Synechococcus elongatus PCC 11801: one gene and its partner. The protein of the gene in region 2 interacts with the protein of the main gene of each other region in a pairwise test. Links are inferred from orthologs where the notes say so. Each region holds a gene or a part of one and is shown on either strand. Other genes may lie near its edges.

Region 1 (12,006 bases), 2.3 Mb from region 2 along the record:
GCCCGTGGTGGCTGCCCCAGTTGTTTCGCCAGAGACATTGCCACATTTGACTGGTAGTCACCAAACTTGGGGTTTGTGGCTGGAACCAGCAGCGGGTCGATCCCTGCCCACTCAGGACCAAAGCTCGCAGCCAATGCCGCTTGAAAGCGATCGCGAAGTTGCGCGAGAGGGGCAGTCATCACCAAAATCTTGAGCGTTCTGAGGATAATCTCCCCATCATCTCACCGTTAAGTCGTCGGTGACTCCTGGGCGATCGGGGCCGAGGATAGCGTTACCAGCCGTCCTACAGCCTTGGCATCCGGGATTTGTCAGTGCCCATCCTGAGTGAGTCTGGGCGATCCGTCTCAGGATGGTCGGCAGCTCTCGATGGAGAGCGATCGCTTTCCTCCTGTTGGGTATGACGAGCAGTTCCTATTCCAGTCCAGCCACAAAAAAGCGACCTTCAACATAGAAGGTCGCTATGAAATGCAGATTCTAAAAATTGAGACAGCTGAAGAGCAACCTAGTAGAGGTCTTCTTCGCGGTGGGTTTCGATGGTGACGTCAGAGGTCGGATAGGCGACGCAGGTCAGGACGAAGCCAGCTGCAATTTGGTCGTCATCCAAGAAGGATTGATCCGATTGGTCGACGGTACCGGAGACGACTTTACCGGCGCAGGTCGAGCAAGCGCCAGCGCGGCAGGAGTAAGGCAGGTCAATGCCTTGCTCTTCAGCGGCGTCCAAGATGTAGGTGTCGTCAGCCACGTCGATCGTCGTGTTCAAGCCTTCGGCAGCATTGACGAGCGTAACCTTGTAGGTTGCCATGAGCGTGTCCTCTATCGCTTTGGGGGTGGCAGAGCTCATCGATTGACAGCCTGCCCGTACCTTTCCCATTGATACTATGGGTTGCCCAAGGGCGAACTGTGCAGAGAGAAATGCTATCAATCGCCTCGCAAGACATAAGGGAACATTATCTCTTGCGGCAAGGGCGTTATCCCAACATTCCTAGGGTTAATCGCGGCTTAAACTCAACTCGCTCCCAAAGAGCTGTCAAAGTTAAGCATTAGCGAGATTTATCGTTCTGGCTGAAAATCAGCAACCAGACGGCACCAGTCCCCTTGGCTAGCCTGCCCACGAATCACCCAGCCATACTCCTCGAGCGTGGCGCTGACACTGTCCGCTTGGCTGGTCAGCAAACCACTGAAAATTGCCCAACTGCCAGGGCTCGCTAACTCCGAAAGCGTTGGCGTTAGGGCTTGGATGATGTGCGCCAAGATGTTGCACAAAAAGCCGTCAAACCGGACACCTTGGGCATGGAGAGGCTGGAGTTGATCAGCGCTACCAATCGCGGTCCAAAAGCGATCGCCTTCCAGATCATTTAAGGCGGCGTTGGACTGAGTCGCCCCCACAGCGAGAGGATCAGTATCCACCGCATAGACCTGTTTGGCCCCGAGCAGCAGAGCCCCGATCGCCAAAATCCCAGAGCCGCAGCCGACATCCGCAATCACTTTGTCAGCAACGGGAACCGTTTCCAGTCCCTCCAAACAAAGCTGAGTGGTGGGATGGGCTCCGGTGCCAAAGGCGGTGCCAGGATCGAGCCGCAGCAATAGGCGATCGCTCGGTTCTGGCTCCAGCCAAGCCGGCTGAATCAAGAAGCGATCGCCTAGTTCTTGGGGTTGCCAGTGGCGTTTCCAGCTCTCAGACCAATCCTCTTCATCGAGGGTCTGCCAGCTCAAACTGGGCGTGGGCAAGCCAAGATCTGCAGCATCAGCGCTGATTTCCTGCAGGAGGCGATCGCGAATCGTCTCCTCCCACAATTCCGCTGGAAAGTAGCTGTGAACCTGCAGCGTTTGGGCTTTGCTTTCACAGACAAAGCCCCGTCCGCCCGCCTCCGACAGCCGCCAGTAGAGCAGGTCTTCCAGTAGGGGATCGCAGCTGACCTCGACCTGCCACCAAGATTGACTGATCGGCACTAGAGCACCACCGTGTAGGCGTCACTGATGCCGGCTACCTTGGTGATTTCCGCCAAGATGCCCTCGGGCAGCGGATCATCCAAGCTCAGCACCATGACCGCATCGCCACGCACAATCCGGCGGCCGACTTGCATGCTGGCAATGTTGACGTTGAAGCTGCCGAGCAGTGAGCCAATTTTGCCGATGATGCCGGGCATATCACGGTGGCGCGTGAACAGCATGTAGCGGCTGGGCGGCACGTTGACCGGGAACTCATCGACGTTGGTGATCCGAATTTCGCCATCGCCGAGCAGTGCACCCATGACGCGGTGTTCGCCGTTAGAGCCCGTTGCCATCAGCTGCAGCGAACCGCCTGCATAGTCATCACGCACCGATTCGTCGCGGGTTTCGATGATGCGAATGCCCCGCTCTTTGGCCTCGATCATGGCGTTGACGTAGTTGACCCGCTCGCGCAGGGCTTGGGTCAGCAACCCTTTGAGTGCTGCAATCACGATCGGCTGGCTCTGTTGTGCTGCCAGTTCCCCTTGCAGGCGTACCGTCAGTTGTTCCAAGCGACCGCCTGCCACTTGGCTGAGCAGATTGCCGAGGGTTTCTGCAAGCTGCAGGTAAGGGCGCAGTTTCTCGAGAACATCGGGATAGAGGCCGGGGATGTTGACCGCTGATCGCGCCGGCAGACCCAGCAACACATCACGGATTTGCTCCGCCACATCAACAGCAACATTGACTTGCGCTTCTGTGGTTGAAGCCCCAAGGTGCGGCGTCAGGATCAAGTCTTTGCCCAAGGCGCGCAATGGTGAATCGGCTTGCAGCGGTTCCTGTTCGAACACGTCGAGGGCGGCCCCACCAATTTTTCCAGCAGCGATCGCATCCGCTAGCGCTTGCTCATCGATCACACCGCCCCGAGCACAGTTGATGATCCGAGTCGTCGGCTTCATCTTCGCCAAGGTCTCGGCGTTGATCAGGTTGGCGGTTTCCGGCGTTTTAGGGATGTGGAGGGTGATGTAGTCCGCTTCTTGGAAGAGGATGTCCAGCTCCACCAGCCGAGCGCCGATCTGCTCTGCCCGTTCCGCCGAAATGAAGGGGTCATAGGCCAGTAGTTTCATGCCCATGGCCTTGGCAACGGTGGCAACGTGGGAACCGATTTTGCCCAGACCAACGACGCCGAGGGTTTTCTTATAGACTTCGGTGCCGACGAAGCTCTTGCGATCCCAGACGCCCGATTTGGTTGAAGCGTTGGCGTCGGGAATATGTCGCGACAGCGACAGCATCATCGCCAGGGTGTGTTCTGCTGCTGCGATCGTGTTGCCTTCCGGCGAGTTCACGACCACAATGCCGCGGCGAGTGGCAGCTGGCACATCGACGTTATCGACGCCAACCCCAGCTCGACCGATAATCCGCAGCTTTTGCCCCGCCTCGATCACTTCTGCGGTGACGCGGGTGCCCGATCGCAGCATCAGCGCGTCGTAGTCGCCAATAATCTGCGCCAGTTCGGACGGCGACAATCCCGTCTTGACGTCTACTTGAGCGACTTGCGAGAGAATGTCGAGACCGACCTGATCGATTGGATCAGAGACCAGAACCTTGGGCATGGCGAGACAACGAGCGACAGGGACGGGCGATCGCAGATCAGCCCAATCATTCATTCTATGAGTAGGTGGCCTTGCCGATGCCCCTGCTGTTGAAGAGTCCGCTGCTCCCTTGCTACTGAAACCTATGACTTATCTCATTGCTGTCCTGCGCGATCGCTCTACCGTGGAAGCCGCCTGCGCTGCTTTGGCAGAAACCGGCTGGTCCAGTGACTTCTGGAGCGTGGTTGGCGAAGGCTGGGAGAGTAGCGATCGCTTTGGTCTGCTCAACCCCAAAGAGCGATCGCGGCAACGGGTGCGTTGGATGGCAACGTGGCTCGTGCCCTTTGGCTTTGCGGGCGGCTTGGTCTTTAGCAAGATCACGGGTTTGGAAACCTTTGCTTGGGCAGGTCCGGTCGGCAATGACTTGGTGGGTGGCGTCTTGGGTGCCCTATCGGGCTTGATGGGTAGCGCCTTTATCGGCGGTGGCTTCGGCGTGGGTAACTTGTCGGGCTTTGACCCGCTACCGTTCCGCAACCGACTAGAAGAAGGCAAATTTGTGCTGATTTTGCGGGGCAATGATGCCGTGACCACCCAAGCGTGGCGCCTATTGCGATCGGTCGATCCGGAGTCCTTACAAACCGTCGAGGAGAGTCTGTAGATGTTGCCGCGTCAAGAGTTGCTCGCTGGGGCTGACAATCGCGATTGTTTAGCGCGGTTGATTGACCTAGCTGAACAATCGATTCGAACTTGGGAACCGGCGATCAGTGATTTTCTCTCACCGCCCGAGTTGGCTGAAGCGCAAGAACGACTGGGACGACTGACGGAATTACAGCTATTGCCTTGGGGCGGCTATCCGCAGGCGGAACGGCAGCGCTTGGCGATCGCTCGTAGCGAAATGCCCTTGGAAGTTGAGCAAATTGCGATCGCGGCTGTAGAAATCGCTGGCAACTTCCTGTTCGACCCGGCTAGCCATCGTGACTTTTTGGGGTCTTTGCTCGGCACAGGTCTTGTCCGCGAAAAAGTGGGCGACATCCTCGTCTTGGGCGATCGCGGTGCCCAAGCCTTAGTCATGCCAGAACTGGTTGAATTTCTGGGCCTGCACCTGACTCAAGTTCGCAGCGTGCCGGTCAAGGTGCGTGAAATTCCGCTGGCAGAGCTGCGAGTACCGGCCCCGCGTGTCAAGCAGCTGACAACGGTGGAAGCCTCCCTGCGGCTAGATGCGATCGCCTCTGCAGGCTTTGGCCTCTCACGCAGCAAAATGGTCGACTTGATTAGTGGCGGCGATGTGCGCGTCAACTGGAAGTCTGTGACTCAGCCCAGTACACAACTGAAAAGTGGCGATTTAGTGACGGTGCGCGGCAAGGGGCGCCTCAGTGTTGGCGAGATTCAAGTCACCAAGAAAGAACGCTATCGCCTTGAACTAACGCGCTACGTTTAGAACTCGATCAATCAGCACTGCTACTGGATGATTCGTAGTAATTGCAGATTGAACAGTCGTTGCTCCACCTCCTGCCACCCAACAAGTCCCTGTGACAGGTGAGGCTTGACTACTGGTTAAAAGCTTGTAGGTCTTATCAAAACCAATTAATTATTTGACTGCGGGTAAAAACCTCGCTGCTAACGTGACCGTTATTTCACATTTAATACGATTTCTCTACAAGCACTGCACCTCAATCAAGCTTGGTGAATACTAAGGCTCAAGCTTGAAGTTAATGATTCATCGCCAAGATATGTCTTGCCGACCTCATCTTGGCTCACTGTCTTCATCGGTTGAATATTGATAAGCCCTTGAGAAGGAGTGATTGAATGCCTGGCAAGGATAAAGAAGATAGCTTAGCAGTAGCTCAGTTTCATGTACGGGCCGAACGAATTGCTGCAGGGAAGACAATTCGGAAAAAGCTTCCTCGTGCCGATCACGCGGACTGGAAAATCACCAATAATCGGCGTGATCCGATCGCAATCCTAGAGGAATCTAACCAAGGGCGTATGCCGGAGTTGATTCCCATTCGTTATGGGCGAATGCTGCGCAGTCCTTTCACCTTTTTAAGAGGATCTGCAGCAATCATGGCTCATGATTTGGCAACAACTCCCAATACTGGCATTCATGTACAAGCCTGTGGTGATTGTCACCTGTTAAATTTTGGCTTCTTCGCAACACCAGAGCGAAACCTTGTTTTTGATATCAATGATTTTGACGAGACCCATCCAGCGCCTTGGGAATGGGACATTAAGCGTCTTGTTGCGAGCTTCATTCTCGCCGGGAGAGACAATCAAATTACAGACAAGGACTCGCAATCAATTGCTGCTGCTTGTGTCCGCTCCTATCGAGAACATCTGCGGGCTTATTCGCGCATGAGCCCCTTAGAGGTTTGGTATAAGCGCATCGATGTTAAAGAACTGATTGCAATGTCTCCAAATGAGAAAATCAAAAAATATCGAGAGAATTTAGCCGAACGAGCTCGCAAGCGGGTGATTGAGTATTTGTTCCCCAAAATTGTCACCATTAAAAATGGGAAGCATCAATTTGTCGATCAGCCCCCGATTCTCTTTCATGTCCCTGATGAGGATATTCAACAACGCGTGATGAGTGGTCTTGAGACCTATCGTCAAACCCTGTCTGAAGAGCGCCGTGTGCTTTTTGATCGCTATCAATTAGAAGACTACGCAATGAAAGTTGTGGGGATCGGCAGTGTTGGAACTCACTGTAGTATTGCTCTCTTATTTTCTGAAGAGAATCATCCATTGATTTTGCAAGTGAAAGAAGCACGTCGATCCGTCCTAGAGCCTTATACGCAGCCCTGTCGCTATGAGAATCAAGGACAGAGAGTGGTTGTTGGCCAGCGGTTAATGCAGTCTTCGAGTGACATCTTTTTAGGCTGGGCGCGATCGGAACGGGGCCGCGACTACTATGTTCGCCAACTACGGGATATGAAGCTCTCCTTACCAATCACGGGGATTGCCGCGGATCAACTCTATCGATATGCCGAGTTCTGCGGTTGGAGTCTGGCTCGTTCCCACGCAAAGGCTGGTGATGCAGCAACGATCAGTGGCTATCTCGGTAAGGGAGACTCCTTTGATCAGGCGCTGGCAAAGTTTGCCTTAGCTTACGCAGATCAGACGGAGAAAGACTACGACGCTTTGGTACAGGCTGTCACAAGCGGCAGGATTGAGGCGATCGTCGAAGAGGACCTTTGAACGCTCTCTTGCCGATCCTCACGATAGACAGAGTTCTCAAAACTCTTGAGCGTTTCCTGTCTTATTGGATCTCGGATCTGGCTGACCTGTAGTGATTTTTAGACCTCTGTTGAAACCTCTTCCTCAGAGCGATCGCCACACCAAAGCTTGACGAGGAGCGTGCCAAACAAATACAACGCCGTCACCGCACCGGCCAGCAAACTCTGTGTCAGAGGATCTGTCGAGGGGGTGAGCACGGCACCCAAGACTACGGCCGCTAGCAGGACATAGCGCCAGCCTGCCAACATCTGCTGGGCATCAATAATCCCGAGCGCTCCCAAAATGAGCTGCACCACGGGCACTTGAAAGGCCAGTCCCGTACTGAACAGCAGCAGCAACACAAACTCGAAGTAGCGTTCGATTGACCAGATCTGCTCAACCACATCAGCGCCATAGCTGGCAAAGAAGTTGAGCGCTGCCGGAATGAGCAGCCAGTAGGCAAAGCCCAGCCCCGCCCAAAACAGTACCGAGGACCCCAAGATCACAGGAGTCACAATGCGTCGTTCGCGTCGCGTCAGCCCCGGTAAAACAAAGCGAATGACGTGATAGAGAATAATCGGGCTGGCCAGCAGCAGGCCGCTATAGCCCGCTACCTTGAGCGAGACAAAGAAGAATTCACCCGGCGACAGTTGCAGGAAGCGAATCCCTTGGGCAGGGCGCTCCAAAAAAGCGACGAGAGGACGTACGCCCGCAAAGCAAGCGATCGCGCTGACAACCACTGCAGCCAGGCTATAGAACAGACGCTGCCGCAGTTCTTCTAGGTGATCGAACAGCGACATTTCCACATCGTCTTCGGGCAGCGAGTCTGAATCTGGCTCGAGTCCCGGCTCAGGGGTCGGTGGCTCTGAGGGACGATAGAGAGTCGGCGCTGCCGAAGCTTCCAGGTCGGATGGGGGTGGCGTCATGGTTCACCAGCGCAGCAGTCTTATCCATTGTGAAGTACCTCGCCACAATGCGAGAGACCTGCTTGTAAGGGGGCGATCGCGGCTTAAAAACCCAAATGCGTCAGTAGGGCGAACAGAACGGCATGGTTACTGGGACAGCGATCGCTCCCAGCCAAGATTTGCTCAGCCGATTGAATGAAGGGAGCCGGACGCAGATCCGCTGCTGCCGCTTGGGTGATGGTCGCGAGTGCGTCGGGGGTCATTTCCAGATGACACTGCAGCCCCAGAATGCGATCGCCCCAGAGGAAGCCCTGTTGAGGACAGACGGCACTTTGCGCCAGGGGGATAGCGGCTGGTGGCAATGAAAATTGATCGCCATGCCAATGAAACGCCATCAATTCTGGAGGGATGCCGGCGATCGCTTGGGCTTGAGCACTGAACTGAATCGGAAACCAGCCGATTTCTGGTTCGGGGCCGGGGGCAACGGTCGCTCCCAAGGCTTGAGCCAAGAGTTGGGCCCCCAAGCAAATGCCGACCAGCGTTTTATTCGCTGCGATCGCAGTTTTTAACCACTGCTTTTCGGTCAGCAGCCAGGGATACGCCTCGATCTGATCGACATTCATCGGCCCGCCCATCAAAATGGCCGCGTCGCGATCGCGCCAGTCGGGCAGTGGATCACCAGCAGTCAGCAGGGTTGTCGAGAGCATATGACCGCGCTCGATTAGCCAAGGAGCGATCGCAGCTGCTCCCTCAAAGTCAATGTGTTGAACAATTTCAATCCGCATGGGAGGCATTAGGAGCGTCGTCAGCAGTCGCTGCATCAGTGGGGCGATCGACATCCTCGGATGAGGGCAAGCTGGGCTCAGCCCCCAGACGGGTCAACCGTTCCAACAAGGCACGGCGATGATTAATATTCGCCTCATGAATCTGGGCGATCGTCATCTCCGGTAGGTAATCGAGAATATGTTCGGCCAGATGCTCACGCACCGTCATCACCCGCAGTGCCAATTCGCGATCGTGGTCTAGCAAAGCAGTGAGGTAGGCTTCACCATCTTGAAACGAGAACTCAGCCGAAAAGACCTGCAGCCGATACGCACCGGCTGGATTCGTTTCGGCCAGTTGATCGCGGATAACGCACACGGCCTGATAGGTCAGATAGTTGACCAACATCCGGGCCGTATCGCGGCTGATGCGGGGCATCTCCATCGGCTTCGCCCTCTGCGTTGACGCCATCCTAAAGGCTGCACCCTCAAATTGCAGCAACGCCGCTGCCCACGGAGTCGAGCGATCGCAGTGAACGACAGGATGGGTTAGCTCAACCTCTGCCGGATAGAAGGGTGAGTAGCCAGTGGCGAAAAAGTTTAGTTAGCTGTTTTGCCAGCGGGCCTGCCAGTATTGGCGTTGCATGCGACTGATCCAGTCAGCAGAAATTTCCTTGGGGCAAACCGCCTGACATTCCAAGAGGCTGCTACAGCTCCCAAACCCTTCGGCTTCCATCTGCATCACTAGGCGCAGCACTCGTTGCGATTGTTCGGGTTGACCTTGGGGCAGGAGAGAGAGATGCGCCAGTTTCGCTGCGGTAAACAAACTGGCTGAAGCATTTTTGCAGGCTGCGACACAAGCACCACAACCAATACAAACCGCGGCATCAAAGGCCTGTGCAGCCTCTGCCTGACTGATCAGAATTGCATTGGCTTCAGGAGCATTCCCAGTGTTTACCGAGCAGTAGCCACCGGCTTGAATAATGCGATCGAGGGCACTGCGATCGACGACTAAGTCTTTAACGAGGGGAAAGGCTTGGGCTCGCCAAGGTTCCAGCGTCAGACAGTCTCCCGATCGAAAATGACGCAGATAGAGTTGGCAGACACTCGTTCCAGCCAGAGGGCCGTGGGCTTGACCGTTGACTAAAAAACCACAGGAGCCACAGATGCCTTCCCGACAGTCATGGTCGAAGGCGATCGGCTCTTCTCCTTGAATAATCAGCTGCTCATTCAGGGCATCCAAGGCTTCCAGCAACGACAGATCTGCCGAGACTTGCTGGAGTGTATAGGTCTGGAACTGGCCGGGAGCTTCAGCGGAGGCTTGCCGCCAAATTTTAAAGTTCAGGTCGAGAACGGCACTGGGCATGGGAGCGATCGCCGGTAATACAGTCCCGCTGAAGAAGGACGGCAGGGAGTCTGAGTCGTTCTAGCGTAAGGCTTGCCAAGCATTGACAGCAACAACACCGCAGTAGGCTGTGCAGAGAATAATCACAGTCCAGAACCAAGCCTCTTGGGTTTGTCCGGCTTCTACAGCAAAGTAGATGGCCATGGGCATGGTTTGTGTTTGGCCAGGAATATTGCCTGCCACCATCAATGTGGCGCCAAACTCCCCAAGTGCCCGCGCAAATGACAGGACTGTGCCTGCCAAAATTCCGGGCATGGCAGCTGGCAGTGCAATACAAAAAAAGACTTCCATTTCAGAAGCGCCATCGAGTCGGGCTGCATCCAAAAGCAGTCCGTCAATTTGCTCAAAGGCACCGAGTGCAGAGCGATACATCAGTGGAAAGGCAACAATACTGGCGGCGATCGCAGCACCAACGGGTGTAAAAACAATTTGCAAGTCATATTGCGCTAGAAGCTGTCCGATCGCGCTGTTCTTCCCCAAAAGCATCAAGAGGATAAAACCGACGACTGTCGGCGGCATAATCAACGGCGCAATTAGACAGCTTTCAATGAGCGATCGCGCCTTGCCGCGATAGTGACTCATCTGGTAGGCAGCCACGGTACCCAACCCCAGCACCACCAGGGTCGCTGAGAGCGAAATATTGAGCGAAACCCAGATCGGCGAGCCAAGATCAAACATCGGCGTTAGGCTGCTGGCCGACCAAAACCATAGCGTTGAAAGATGGTTTGGGCTGGCTCACGCTTGAGAAATTCCAGATATTGCTGAGCCTGAGGTAGCGATCGGCTCGAGCGGACAATGGCTATCGGATAAACAATTGGGGAGTGCAGCGAGCGATCGGCAACACCCACAACCGCAACCTTGCTCGACGCTTGAGCATCCGTCCAATAGACAATGCCAGCATCGACATTACCCGTTTCCACCGCCGTCAAGACGGCTTTCACATTATTGCTAAGCACGAACTTGGGTCGTACCTGATCTAGAATCCCAAGATTTTGCAGCACTTCGAGGGCATAGTGACCCGCTGGAACGCTTCGCGGTTCGCCAATGGCCAGTCGTTTGATCTGGGGTTGGACTAAATCTTGAAAGCGAGCCACAGATGAAAGTGCTGTCTTCGGGACAACCAGCACCAGTTGGTTGGTCAGTAGATTCGATCGCGTGTCCGTCAGAATTAACCCTTGATCTTGAAGCGCCTGCATTTGCTTTTCTGCAGCGGCAATCAAAATATCAATCGGTGCCCCCTGCTCGATTTGCCGTTGTAAAACGCCAGAAGCCGCAAACGTATAGCGAATGGAGACATTGGCCAGGTCGGGAGAGTCGAGCGCCGCGATCGCCTGCAGTGGATTTTGCAAACTCGCCGCCGCCGCCACCAGCAGGGATGAGGAGGGCTGGGAAGAAGACTGAGGGGTCAGCCGTGGCCCCATCAGCTGCAATCCCAAGATGACAGCGATCGCACTCAGCCCTATCAGCAGCCCATAGTGCCACTGCCTCCTGCTCATCTGCCGTAAAGACTCACTGAATCAGGCATCGTCGTTTAGATAATCAGCGCTTGGCGATGCACCTCGACCTGCTGCCGAAGATCCGCGATCGCCTCTGGACGAATCGGGTCAGTCTGCCAAGCTTGGAGCCAGGCTGCCGCGATCGCCTCAGCCGAGTCCGGAATATCCGGCAAATCCCAGCCCGGTTGCTCCAGCGCATCCAAGAAACGGCGCACTTTGGGGTCATAGCTGAGGCCAAAACAGCGATTCCCCGCCGCTGCTGCCATCACGAGCCCGTGGAAGCGCATCGCGATCGTCAATCGGACGGACTGGAAATAACTCAAGAGCTGACGCGGGTGCTGCCAATCCACCACCTGCGCTTGGGGAATGACGCTTGCCCAAGCTTCTGCGAGGGGTCGATCTTGCTGATGGTGAAAGGGAATCAGCAGCACAGGTGCTTGGGTTTGTGCTTGCAGCGCAATCAAGGCTGTTTTCAGGCGATCGCTGCGTTCAGGCGTCAAATCTGCATGGGGGCGTAGACAAACCGCGATCGCTTCTTGGCTGGATAACGGTTGATCCAGCGGCAGAGGGTCCAAAGCCCAGACGGGATCAGGGGCGATCGCAGCGGCAATCCCCCAGTCTTCTAGCAAGGCTGCCGAGCCGCGATCGCGCACCGTGATGCGATCGCAATGCTGGAAGGTTTTCCGCGCGAGCCAGCGGGTACGTTTG
Region 2 (11,818 bases):
TACCGGGATCATCTTTGACCAGCACAAAGGCATTGGTGCCTTTGAGCAATTCGGTTAGAGGCTGCCATTCGTCGGCATCAGCGATCGCGCGACGCATCAAGGTGTTTTTGGTCACCTTGCAGACAGAGTTGCTGGCTTCGAGACGATTGCGGAGATCAGTGATCTCAGCGACCGTCAGACCTTGGTAGTCGACGACAAACGCCATTTGCGCTTCATCGACGAGCCCTTTGAGCTCAGTGACGATGTCTTGCTTATTGGCTAGCGTTCTTCCCATCTTTATCTCACCTCCTGGGCGGGAATCGGAATGGAATCTTGCTCTTGCAACAAAAAAGCTCCGGCAAATTCGGTTGCCAGAGCGGAATAGATCAACAGTGCTCACACTGTGGGGACTACCTCGGCAGGACATTTAAGTTGCATGGCAACACCTGCTGTCTCTGGCAATGCTATTCAGTTACAACGGTTGAGCAATACTCTTAACTCAGAAATGAGTGTTAAACCCTGTTTAGGCTTCAGCCAGCTTCAGGTCGCGCAGGGCGTTGATGTCGACTTCAATGGCGGGTCCCATGGTTGCCGAAATATAAACGCTCCGCCAGTAACGGCCTTTGGCGCCCGAAGGACGGTTCCGATCGATGGTTTCCTGCAAGGCTTTGAGGTTAGCCAAGAGGTCATCGGCCGAAAAGGCAGCTTTACCGAACAGGACGTGCACAATCCCGGTGCGATCGGCACGAAATTCTAGCTTACCAGCTTTGAACTCATTGATCGCTTGCTCAAGGTCAAACGTGACCGTGCCACCCTTGGGCGAAGGCATCAAGCCGCGAGGACCTAGCTGACGACCCAGTTTTGCCACTTGCGGCATCACGTCAGGCGTCGCAATCAGCAGGTCAAAGTCCAAGAAGCCTTTGCTGATTTCTTCGATCAGTTCTTCAGAACCGGCAATGTCAGCACCTGCAGCCTTGGCTTCAGCGACCTTTTCACCCCGGGCAATGACAGCAACACGGATGGTTTGACCGGTGCCTTTGGGCAACGCAACGGTCGTCCGGAGTTGTTGGTCGGTGTACTTAGGATCGATGCCAAGACGGATGTGCGCTTCAGCCGATTCAGGAAACTTGGCGGTTGCCGTTTCCTTCAGCAAATTCAGCGCTTCGAGGGGCTCGTAGGCCCGCTTTTCAACTTTCTTCTGCAGGTCTTGCAGACGACGAGAAACTTTACGAGTCATGGTGTTTTCGGGGTACTAGCGAGGCCTTGCCTCTCCCCACTCCTTGTGAATGAACGACAGTGAACCCGACCCTAGTCGGCGATCGTGACACCCATGTTGCGGGCGGTGCCTTCGACGATGCGCATGGCGGCTTCAACATTTTTGGTGTTGAGGTCCGGCAGTTTGGTTTCAGCGATCTCACGCAGTTGCGCGGTCGTGATTTTGCCGACTTTGGTTTTGTTGGGGTTACCCGAACCACGCTCAATTCCAGCAGCTTTGGCGATCAACACCGAAGCAGGCGGGGTTTTGAGGATGAAGGTGAAACTGCGGTCTTCAAAAACGGAGATTTCGACCGGGATGACCAAGCCAACTTTGTCTTGGGTCCGGGCGTTGTACTCCTTACAGAAGGCCATGATGTTGACGCCATGTTGGCCGAGGGCAGGACCCACGGGAGGCGCCGGGTTAGCCTTGCCAGCGGGCAAAGCCAACTTAATCAGTGCAACGACTTTTTTTGCCATCTGAGAACTAGTTCTGCTTCTGAACCTGGTTAAACTCCAATTCCACTGGCGTGTCGCGACCAAAAATCGACAGCAGAGCCTTGAGCTTGCTGCGTTCTGGACTGACCTCGATCACAGTGCCCTCGAAGTCTTTGAAGGGCCCGGAGAGCACCAAAATCTGATCGCCTTCGGCAAGGTCGATTTTGACTGTGGGTTTTTGCTCTTGAGCACGCTTGAAAATGCGACTGACCTCGCCTGGGCTCAGTGGCATCGGCTTGACGTGGCCGCGCCCCCGCCCATAGGGACGCTTCTGCTCAGCGCCCACGAAGTTGATCACATGGGGAGTGTTTCTGACAATCTGCCAAGCGTCGTCATCTAGGATCATGCGCACCAGCACATAGCCTGGAAAGACTTTTTCTTCAGCCGATTGACGACTGCCATCCTTCTTGAGCTTGACGATTGGCGTTTCGGGAATTTCCACCTGGAGAATGCGATTAGCCGCATCTAAGGTCTGTACCCGTTGCTCAAGCGTGGCTTTGACGCGTTTTTCGCAACCTGAGGCCACTTGAACGGCGTACCAGCGAGCCTTCTCACTGGCAACGCTGTCATCTTCGGAGAGCAAATGCTCTTCGTATTGGTCGGTCACAGTGAAGTTCACCCAAATACGCGACTAGACGCCCAACTGAACAGTTCGTTGATCAGGTAGATCAACGTGGCCGAGAGACTGACCATTAGCAGAACGGCAGCAGACTCACTGATGAGTTGCTGTCGCGATGGCCAGACGACTTTACTCAGTTCGGCCCGAGTTTCTTGTAGGAAACTCACCAGATTGAGACCAGAAGAGGGCTCGTCAGAGACGTTGCTCTTCCGTACTTTTTCGGCTGCGTTGTTTTTGCTCACAGAAGGTCCTCTTGCGGATGCAACGGCATCCGGCTGGCAGTTCAGCGGCGAGGATGCCGGTAAAACCGACAAACACCCGAGGATCTAGAGTAACGGAAAATCCCCTAGGAGGGAATGGCTTCGACTTCGATCGCGGGGCTATCATCCGGCTCAACGACAGTCGCTGCAACAGGTTTACTGACTTGAAATTGCAACTGTCCTTCGGCATCCACATCGACAATTAGCGAGTCGCCGGCTTCAAACTGCTGCTCGAGAATCAACGAAGCCACCGGATTTTCGACCAAACGCTGGATTGCTCGTTTGAGTGGGCGTGCCCCGTAGACCGGGTCGTAGCCACGATCGGCGAGATTGGCCGCCGCTGCTGGTGTAACCGTGAGGGCGATCGCCTGTTCTGCCAGTAGCCGTTTCAGTCGCTGTAACTGGATGTCAACAATTTGCTGGAGCTGGCTGCGCGAGAGTGGCTGGAACAGGATTGTGTCGTCAATTCGGTTGAGAAATTCCGGACGGAAGTGCTGCCTTAGCGCCCCTAGTACTCTCAGCTCCACAGCTTCGAGGCTGGTGTCTTCTTCGCCCATTTCCAGAATGAACTGGCTGCCGATGTTGCTAGTCATCACAATCACGGCGTTGCAGAAGTCGATGGTGCGGCCTTGTGAGTCGGTAATCCGGCCATCATCCAGAACCTGCAGCAACAGGTTGAAGACATCGGGGTGCGCCTTCTCGACTTCATCGAACAGCACTACCGCGTAGGGATGGCGGCGGATGGCTTCTGAGAGCTGACCGCCCTCTTCGTAGCCGATGTAGCCGGGGGGCGCACCAATTAGCCGCGAGATGGAATTCTTCTCCATGTACTCCGACATGTCGAAGCGGATCAGTGCATCTTCCGCATCAAACAGACAGTTGGCGAGGGCGCGAGCCAGTTCGGTTTTACCGACGCCCGTTGGCCCGAGGAAGAGGAAAGAACCGATCGGGCGGCTGGGATCTTTCATGCCAGCGCGGGCACGGCGAATCGCGGCAGCGACAGCGACGACCGCTTCATCTTGGCCAATCACCCGTTGGTGCAAGAAGCTTTCGAGCTGGAGTAGCTTCTGGCGTTCCGATTCCAGCAGGCGCTGCACGGGAATGTTGGTCCAGCGCGCCACAATTTCGGCAATATCAGCCTCTTCCACTTGCTCGCGCAGCAAGGTTTGACCATTGGCGTGCAGGGCTTGAATCTGTTCCTCGATCGCCTGCCGCTGATGTTGCAGGGCTTCCAGTTGCCCAAATTTCAGCTCAGCGCCTTTGTTGAGGTCATGTTCGCGCTCGGCCTGATTGACCTGCTGACGCAGAGTTTCTTCTTCCTCCTGCAGATGGCCCAGTTCTTCTAGCAGTTGTTTTTCCTGCTGCCACTGCTGATTGAGTCGGGCTTGTTGTTCCTGGAGTGTCTGTAGTTCTGTTTGGATTTGCTGAAGGCGATCGCTGTGAACTGTTGCCTGCCCGTTCTCTCCGCTGAGGGAAAGCTGCTCCATTTCCAGTTGCAGGAGCCGTCGTTCCAAATCCTCCAGCTCACTGGGCTTAGAGGTGATCTCCATCTTCAGTTGGGCCGAAGCTTCGTCGATTAGGTCGATCGCCTTGTCCGGCAAGAAGCGATCGCTGATGTAGCGATGCGAGAGTTTGGCTGCGGCCATCAGAGCACCGTCGGTAATCTTGACCCCGTGGTGGCCTTCGTACCGTTCTTTGAGACCACGCAGAATCGCGATCGTGTCTTCGACGCTGGGCTGGCTGACGTAGACCTGTTGGAAGCGGCGTTCTAGGGCCGGATCCTTCTCGATCGTGCGGCGATACTCGTCGGTCGTTGTGGCCCCGATACAGCGCAGTTCACCCCGTGCCAGCATCGGCTTGAGCAGGTTGCCCGCATCCATGGCGCTGCCTTGCTGACCCGCGCCAGCTCCGACGACGGTGTGCAACTCGTCGATGAACAGCACCATCTGGCCATCGGAGTGGGTGACTTCGTGCAGAACTGCCCGCAACCGCTCCTCGAATTCACCGCGATATTTCGCGCCAGCAATCAGCGAGCCCATGTCGAGGCTGATCAGCCGCCGTTGCTTGAGCGAATCCGGTACTTCACCGGCGACAATCCGCTGGGCTAAGCCTTCCGCGATCGCAGTTTTACCCACTCCCGGTTCACCGATCAGCACGGGATTGTTCTTGCTGCGCCGCGACAGCACTTGAATGACGCGACGAATTTCTAGATCGCGGCCGATCACCGGATCGAGTTTTTCTTGCTCGGCCAGCGCCGTCAGATCACGACCATACTTGTTGAGGAAAGGATAGCTGGGCTCGCTTTCTTCCGCTTCGGCCTCATCGGCAGCGGGCGATCGCAGCTCCTGAATGGTTGTCTCCAGCGTTTTGGCATCGAGCTTGAAGCCTTGGCAGAGGCGGCGGCCAATCCGATCGTCCTCGACAAAGCCCATCAGCAAATGTTCAACGCCGATGAACTCGTCTTGCCAGAGTTCTCGCGCCCGTTCCGCTAAATCCAGCAGGCGATCGAGGCCGCGCCCGAGGTAGAGCTGAGTCCCTGTGGCATTACGAGGTTGTCGCCGCGCAAAATCCTCAAGTGGCTGCCGCAGATTCGCAACGGCTACCCCTGCTTTCGCCAAAATTTCCGCCGCAACCCCCGACTCCTGATCGAGCAAGGCCAGCAGGACGTGCTCAACCTCCAACTGCTGCTGCCGCAGTTGGCGAGCCACAGTTTGCGATTCGACGATCGCATCCCAGGCTTGGTCTGTAAAACGATTGGGGTCGGTGGGCTGCATGGAGGCTCTAAAACTGACGGATGGGCAAGCGATCGCCCTACTTCCACTATCTCAGGCTGGCTGAGACTGGCGATCGCGACTCAAAGCTTAGGCGGCTGGCTGGGTAGTGGCGCCAGAAGTCCCGGTTTGAATTAACTCAACCTTGTAGCCGTCGGGATCTTCAACAAAGGCAATCACAGTACTGCCGTGTTTCATCGGACCCGGTTCGCGGCTAATTTTCCCGCCCTGGGCTCGAATGGCTTCGCAAGTGGCGTAGATATTATCCACCCCGATCGCAATGTGACCGTAGGCATCCCCGAGCTCATACTGATCCTTGCCCCAGTTGTAAGTGAGTTCAAGAACGGTGTGATCGGCTTCATCGCCATAGCCGACAAAAGCCAGGGTAAATTCCCCACCGGGATAGTCCTTACGGCGCAGCAATCGCATGCCCAAGACCTCGCAGTAGAACTGTAGCGATCGCTCCAGATTCCCGACTCGCAGCATCGTATGCAGTAATCGCATCAGGTGTTCCTCCGGCTGAGATTCGTTTCCCATTGTGGAAGGAAGTGCGCCGCGATCGCTGCGACGCAAAACCCTGAAAGGCAAGCCGGTATGATTTGTAACGGCCTCGTTGATGTCCTTAACGTCGGCGATCGCCACACTTCCGGGATGCGCTTTTTGTAGTGCCCCTGTTGCTTCGACTGTCACATAGCCAAGGAAGACTGCCGCCGATGCTAGACGATTACGGGACGCAGATCGCCGCGATCACAGCCCGCGAAATTCTCGACTCGCGGGGTCGCCCTACGGTTGAAGCAGAAGTCCAACTCGAAGATGGCTCCGTCGGTTTAGCCCAAGTTCCCAGTGGTGCTTCAACAGGGACTTTCGAAGCCCATGAATTGCGGGACGACGATCCCAGTCGCTATGGCGGCAAAGGCGTTCAAAAAGCCGTTGACAATGTCACCGCGATCGAAGACGCGCTGATCGGTTTTAGCGCGCTGGATCAAGAAGGCATCGACAAGGCCATGATCGCGCTGGACGGCACTCCTAATAAGAGAAATCTGGGTGCCAACGCAATTCTGGCCGTTTCCTTGGCCACGGCTCATGCGGCGGCGACCAGCCTGAATCTGCCGCTCTATCGCTACTTGGGTGGCCCGCTGGCCAACGTGCTGCCCGTGCCAATGATGAACGTGATCAATGGCGGTGCCCACGCCGATAACAACGTGGACTTCCAAGAGTTCATGATCATGCCGGTCGGTGCGCCAACGTTCAAAGAAGCGCTACGCTGGGGCGCGGAAGTTTTCCATGCTCTCGCCAAAGTTCTGAAGGACAAAGGCTTAGCGACGGGGGTTGGTGATGAGGGCGGTTTTGCGCCGAACCTCGGCTCCAACAAAGAAGCTTTGGAACTACTGCTGACCGCGATCGAAGCTGCAGGCTACAAGCCCGGCGAGCAGGTTGCCTTGGCGATGGACGTCGCTTCCAGCGAGTTCTATAAAAACGGCCTCTACACCTGCGACGGCGTCAGCCACGAGCCTGCTGGCATGATCGGCATCCTGGCCGATCTGGTCAGCCAATATCCGATCGTCTCGATTGAAGATGGCCTGCAAGAAGATGACTGGAGCAACTGGAAAACCCTGACCCAGCAGCTCGGCAGTGGCATCCAATTGGTTGGCGATGACCTGTTTGTGACCAACCCCGATCGCCTGCAGTCGGGTATTGATCAAGGCATTGGTAACTCTGTGCTGATCAAGCTCAACCAAATTGGTACCCTGACCGAAACGCTGCGCACGATCGACCTTGCAACCCGTAACGGCTACAGCTCGGTGATCAGCCACCGCTCTGGCGAAACCGAAGACACCACAATCGCGGATCTGGCGGTGGCAACTCGTGCAGGGCAGATCAAGACTGGTTCGCTCAGCCGTAGCGAACGGATCGCCAAGTACAACCGCTTGCTGCGCATCGAAGCGGCACTAGGTGAAAACGCAGTCTACGCAGGCGCGATCGGGCTAGGACCGAAAGGCCGCTAGGTGCTGCTTCTTGCGGTGACGGATGGCAACTGGAGCGATCTCTTGGGGGTCGCTCCGCTATTCATCCTGCTGTTGATTTCCTGCTACGGCATTTGGCGCTGCGATCGCAAGTAAGTCACTGCCCTGCCTTGACGTAGCTCTGATAGCATTTTTTGCGCTTTGTCGAGTGTGCTGAGGCACAATTTCGGAACATCCCTGCTGGCGATCGCTAGGATCAACAGGTTGCCGTCACCGAGCTGTGGATGTCCGTTTCGTATTCTTCGCGCCAGCGCCTCGCCATCTTGGGGCAGTACATCCGTCCTTACTGGCGGCCTGCTCTGCTGGGGGTGGTGGCGTTGTTGGCCGTCAATGGCGTGGGTGTCGTCCTGCCCTTGCTCATTCGGACTTGCGTGGATGACGTGCAAGACGGCCTCGGTTTTGGCGATGTCATCAAGTACAGCAGCCTCATCTTGGGCTTAGCGTCGGTGATGTGGCTGATCCGCATGGCCTCGCGGATCTTGCTGTTTGGTGTGGGGCGTAAGGTTGAGTTCGATCTGAAGCAGCGCTTATTTGAGCATTTGCTGCGTTTAGAACCCACTTATTTTGCCAACATGCCGCTGGGGGATTTGATCAACCGTGCCACCAGCGATGTCGAAAGTATTCGCCGCTTGGTGGGCTTTGCAGTCCTCAGCCTCGTCAACACAATTTTTGCCTATGCACTGACGCTGCCTTTGATGTTGGCGATCGATCCAGTGCTGAGTTTGGCTGCTTTAGCGGTTTATCCCATCCTGTTGTTATTAGTTCAGCTTTTTAGCCAGCGACTGAGACAAGAACAGCAAGATGTTCAGGAGGAGTTGTCAGAAATCAGCCAGCTCATCCAAGAGGATATGAGCGGTATCTCGCTGATCAAGATCTATGCGCAGGAAGCAAATGAGAGAGCTGCTTTTGGACGGCGTAATCAAAAACTGCTTAAGTCCAACCTAAAGCTCACCAAAACCCGGAACTTACTCTTCCCTCTTTTAGAAGGATTAGCGAGTTTTAGTCTCCTGATTTTGCTCTGGCTAGGTGGCCAAGCGATTGAAGGTAATCGCATTACTGTGGGTGATTTGATCGCCTTAATTCTCTATGTCGAGCGTCTTGTTTTCCCGACAGCATTGCTTGGCTTTACGATTACCGCTTTCCAACGTGGTGAAGTTAGCGTCGATCGCATTGAAGAAATTCTCCAGCATCCGCCCCAAATTCAGGATGATCCCCAAGCGATCGTGGTGCCGCCATCCGAATTAACTGGGGCTATTAAAGTGGATGGCCTGACGATTCACTATCCAGGACAGCCACGACCTGCACTCTCCGATATTCGCTTTAGTGTTCAGTCTGGCGAAACGATCGCGATTGTAGGGCCAATTGGTGCAGGAAAATCAACGTTAGCCAATGCGTTGCCCCGTCTATTGGATGTTCCAAATGGCAGCATCTTCTTGGATGGCATGGACGTTACGCAACTGTCATTGAACAGTTTGCGACGGGCGATCGCCTATGTCCCCCAGGATAGTTTTCTGTTTAGCCTGCCGATTCGAGACAACATTCGTTATGGCAATCCCGAGGCTGGCGAAGCGGAAATTATTACAGCAGCTGAGCAAGCGCAAATCGATCGCGAAATTCTCAATTTCCCGCGTCGTTATGACACCTTGGTTGGCGAACGCGGTATCACGCTGTCGGGCGGCCAACGCCAACGAACCGCTCTAGCCCGAGCCTTGTTATTGCAAGCGCCGGTGCTGATTTTGGATGACGCCTTGGCGAGTGTGGACAACCAAACGGCAACACAAATCCTGCAAGCCTTAAATAGCGATCGCGATCGCCAGCGCACCGTGATCTTTATCTCACACCAATTAGCAGCGGCAGCAACGGCTGATCGCATTTTGGTCCTCGATCGCGGTCACTTAGTGCAGAGTGGATCGCACCGCGAACTGTTAGCAACTGACGGGCTCTATCGCAGTCTCTGGGAACGTCAGCAATTAGAGGAACTCTGTGCGTAAACTAATCCTCTTTGTGCTGAGATTGGGGGATTACTGATAGTTACGTTGACTCGGTAATAACGTCTTGAACTCCAAGCAATCTTGATGGAGTTTGGGCTCTCCTCCGGTGTATTCCCAAGCGGCAACATAGCTGAACTGATCGTCCCGCCGCTGCGCTTCACCTTCTGCGGTTTGATATTCCTCCCGGAAGTGCGCCCCGCAGGATTCTTCGCGGTGCAGGGCATCGACAATCATCAGCTCACCCAGTTCAAGGAAGTCAGCCAGCCGCAGCGCTTTCTCCAACTCGGGATTCAAACCGGTAGCTGAGCCGGGGACTCGGACCTGATCGCGGAATGTCTGCTGGAGTTGTTGAACCTGCTGCCGTGCTTTGAGTAAGCGATCGCGATCGCGGCTAATGCCGCAGGCGTCCAGCAAAATCTCGCCCAGTTCACGATGCAGGCTATCAACACTGCGATCGCCCTGCACGGCGAGCAATTGGTCAATGCGGGCTTGGGCCTCAGCCAGTGCAGCTTGGCAGGCAGGATGATCAGTGGTGACTGGCGTTAGCGACTGACTGGCTAACCAACCAGTGACGGTGGCGGGGGCGATGAAGTAGCCATCCGCAAGGCCTTGCATCAAGGCACTGGCACCCAAGCGGTTGGCTCCGTGATCTGAGAAATTGGCTTCGCCCAACACGAATAGACCTGGCAGATTACTCATCAGGTTGTAATCCACCCAAAGCCCGCCCATCGTGTAGTGCGGAGCAGGGTAGATCCGCATCGGCGTTTCGTAGGGATCCTCGCCACTGATGCGGGCATACATGTCGAAGAGGTTGCCGTATTTGCGCTGAATTTCGGCCTTGCCATCGCGTGCGATCGCCTCGGCAAAATCTAGATAGACGGCACGTCCCGCCGGTTCGACGCCATAGCCTTGATCGCAAATTCGCTTAGCCTGACGTGAGGCAATATCCCGTGGCACCATGTTGCCGTAGCGGGGATAGCGCTTTTCCAAAAAGTAGTCGCGATCGCCTTCAGGGATTTGATCTGGCGATCGGCGATCGCCCGGTTGTGCAGGCACCCAAACGCGGCCATCATTGCGCAGGCTCTCGCTCATCAAGGTCAGTTTTGACTGATGGGCCGCACCACTGGGAATACAGGTCGGGTGAATTTGGGTGAAGCAAGGGTTGGCAAAGAACGCCCCTCGACGGTGAGCCCGCCAAGTCGCCGAAGCATTGGACTTGACTGCGTTGGTTGAGAGGAAATAGACGTTGCTATAGCCACCAGTACAGAGCAGAACGGCTGCGCCCGCCTCGACAGACAGATCTCCTGTCTGCAGGTTGCGGATCACCAGCCCCCGCGCTTGTCCATCAATCGTGATCAGATCCAGGACGTCAGCGTGGGTGTGCAATTCCACCGTCCCAGCTGCGACCTGACGCATCAAGGCGCCATAAGCCCCATAGAGCAACTGCTGGCCGGTTTGGCCACGAGCATAGAAAGTTCGAGAAACTAAAACGCCGCCAAAGGTGCGATTGGCTAAGGTGCCGCCGTATTCGCGAGCAAAAGGCACACCTTGCGCGACACATTGGTCGATGATGGCGCTGCTCAGTTCAGCAAGACGATAGACGTTAGCTTCCCGCGATCGAAAGTCACCGCCTTTAAGCATGTCGGCAAACAGCCGGAAATCGCTGTCACCGTCGTTCTGGTAGTTTTTGGCAGCATTAATGCCCCCTTGGGCCGCCACGCTGTGGGCCCGACGCGGACTGTCGTGATAGGTGAAGACCTTGACTCGGTAGCCCTGTTCTGCCAACGATGCGGCAGCAGAGGCTCCGGCCAGTCCCGTACCGACCACCAAAACCTCAAACTGTCGCTTGCGCAGCGGACTGATCAGCGGCAGCGTTTCGCGGTAGCGCTGCCAAGCCCCAGCTAGGGGGCCACTGGGCAGTCGAGCATCCAGAATCACAGCACTACACTCGGGGCAATCACACTGTTTCTGATTCTGGACTAGCAGGTGAGAATCCAGTCATTGTTCAGCGATCGCAGCCCAATAACTGGCACTAGGAGCAGTCCCACCGCGATCGCTTGGCTCAACTAAGCGGCTTGCAGCTCATCCAGCTTGGCAAGGACTTCCTTACTGTGGATTACGGGCCGCACGGCGGTGAAGCTCGCACGCAGCACCCCTTCGGGATCGATGATGTAGGTGTGGCGCAGGCTGAAAGGGGCTAGCCACGAACCGTAGCGCTTGCTGACTTCGCCTTTGACATCAGCGAGCAGAGGGTAGGACAGCCCTTCGTTCTCCCGGAAACGACTATGGCTGCTGACATCATCGGCACTGACTCCGACCACTTGGGCATTGCGTTCGGCGTAGGCCGTCTGATCTTGTTGAAAACGCTGGGCTTCCAGGGTACAGCCGGGCGTTCCATCCTTGGGATAGAAGTAGAGCACCA

The links.
Region 1: the proteins of rplK (region 2) and prmA interact in binary tests that used the Escherichia coli proteins (3 or more experiments, as listed by UniProt). The link is inferred for Synechococcus elongatus PCC 11801 from one-to-one orthologs.

Annotation. Positions count from the first base shown.
Region 1 is NZ_CP030139.2:205,637-217,642, forward strand. Bases 1-3,000 are described here. They hold prmA (50S ribosomal protein L11 methyltransferase), read right to left. Parts: upstream 1,951-3,000; coding sequence 1,051-1,950; downstream 1-1,050. Other genes in these bases: argS (arginine--tRNA ligase), read right to left, coding at 1-179; petF1 (ferredoxin), read right to left, coding at 503-802; serA (phosphoglycerate dehydrogenase), read right to left, coding at 1,950-3,000. Also shown: more of serA, read right to left, coding at 3,001-3,593; DOP62_RS01060 (hypothetical protein), read left to right, coding at 3,664-4,176; DOP62_RS01065 (photosystem II S4 domain protein), read left to right, coding at 4,177-4,956; DOP62_RS01070 (DUF2252 domain-containing protein), read left to right, coding at 5,325-6,713; twin-arginine translocase subunit TatC, read right to left, coding at 6,812-7,531; DOP62_RS01080 (type 1 glutamine amidotransferase), read right to left, coding at 7,741-8,421; DOP62_RS01085 (chaperonin family protein RbcX), read right to left, coding at 8,411-8,842; DOP62_RS01090 (succinate dehydrogenase/fumarate reductase iron-sulfur subunit), read right to left, coding at 9,002-9,763; modB (molybdate ABC transporter permease subunit), read right to left, coding at 9,824-10,480; modA (molybdate ABC transporter substrate-binding protein), read right to left, coding at 10,486-11,298; polysaccharide pyruvyl transferase CsaB, read right to left, coding at 11,334-12,006. UniProt on the Escherichia coli protein: Methylates ribosomal protein L11.
Region 2 is NZ_CP030139.2:2,456,693-2,468,510, forward strand. Bases 1-2,812 are described here. They hold rplK (50S ribosomal protein L11), read right to left. Parts: upstream 1,714-2,812; coding sequence 1,288-1,713; downstream 1-1,287. Other genes in these bases: rplJ (50S ribosomal protein L10), read right to left, coding at 1-274; rplA (50S ribosomal protein L1), read right to left, coding at 503-1,216; nusG (transcription termination/antitermination protein NusG), read right to left, coding at 1,721-2,314; secE (preprotein translocase subunit SecE), read right to left, coding at 2,347-2,592; clpB (ATP-dependent chaperone ClpB), read right to left, coding at 2,697-2,812. Outside these bases: more of clpB, read right to left, coding at 2,813-5,384; gloA (lactoylglutathione lyase), read right to left, coding at 5,472-5,885; eno (phosphopyruvate hydratase), read left to right, coding at 6,095-7,387; DOP62_RS12325 (ABC transporter ATP-binding protein), read left to right, coding at 7,630-9,396; DOP62_RS12330 (fumarate reductase/succinate dehydrogenase flavoprotein subunit), read right to left, coding at 9,427-11,334; DOP62_RS12335 (peroxiredoxin), read right to left, coding at 11,463-11,818. UniProt on the Escherichia coli protein: Forms part of the ribosomal stalk which helps the ribosome interact with GTP-bound translation factors.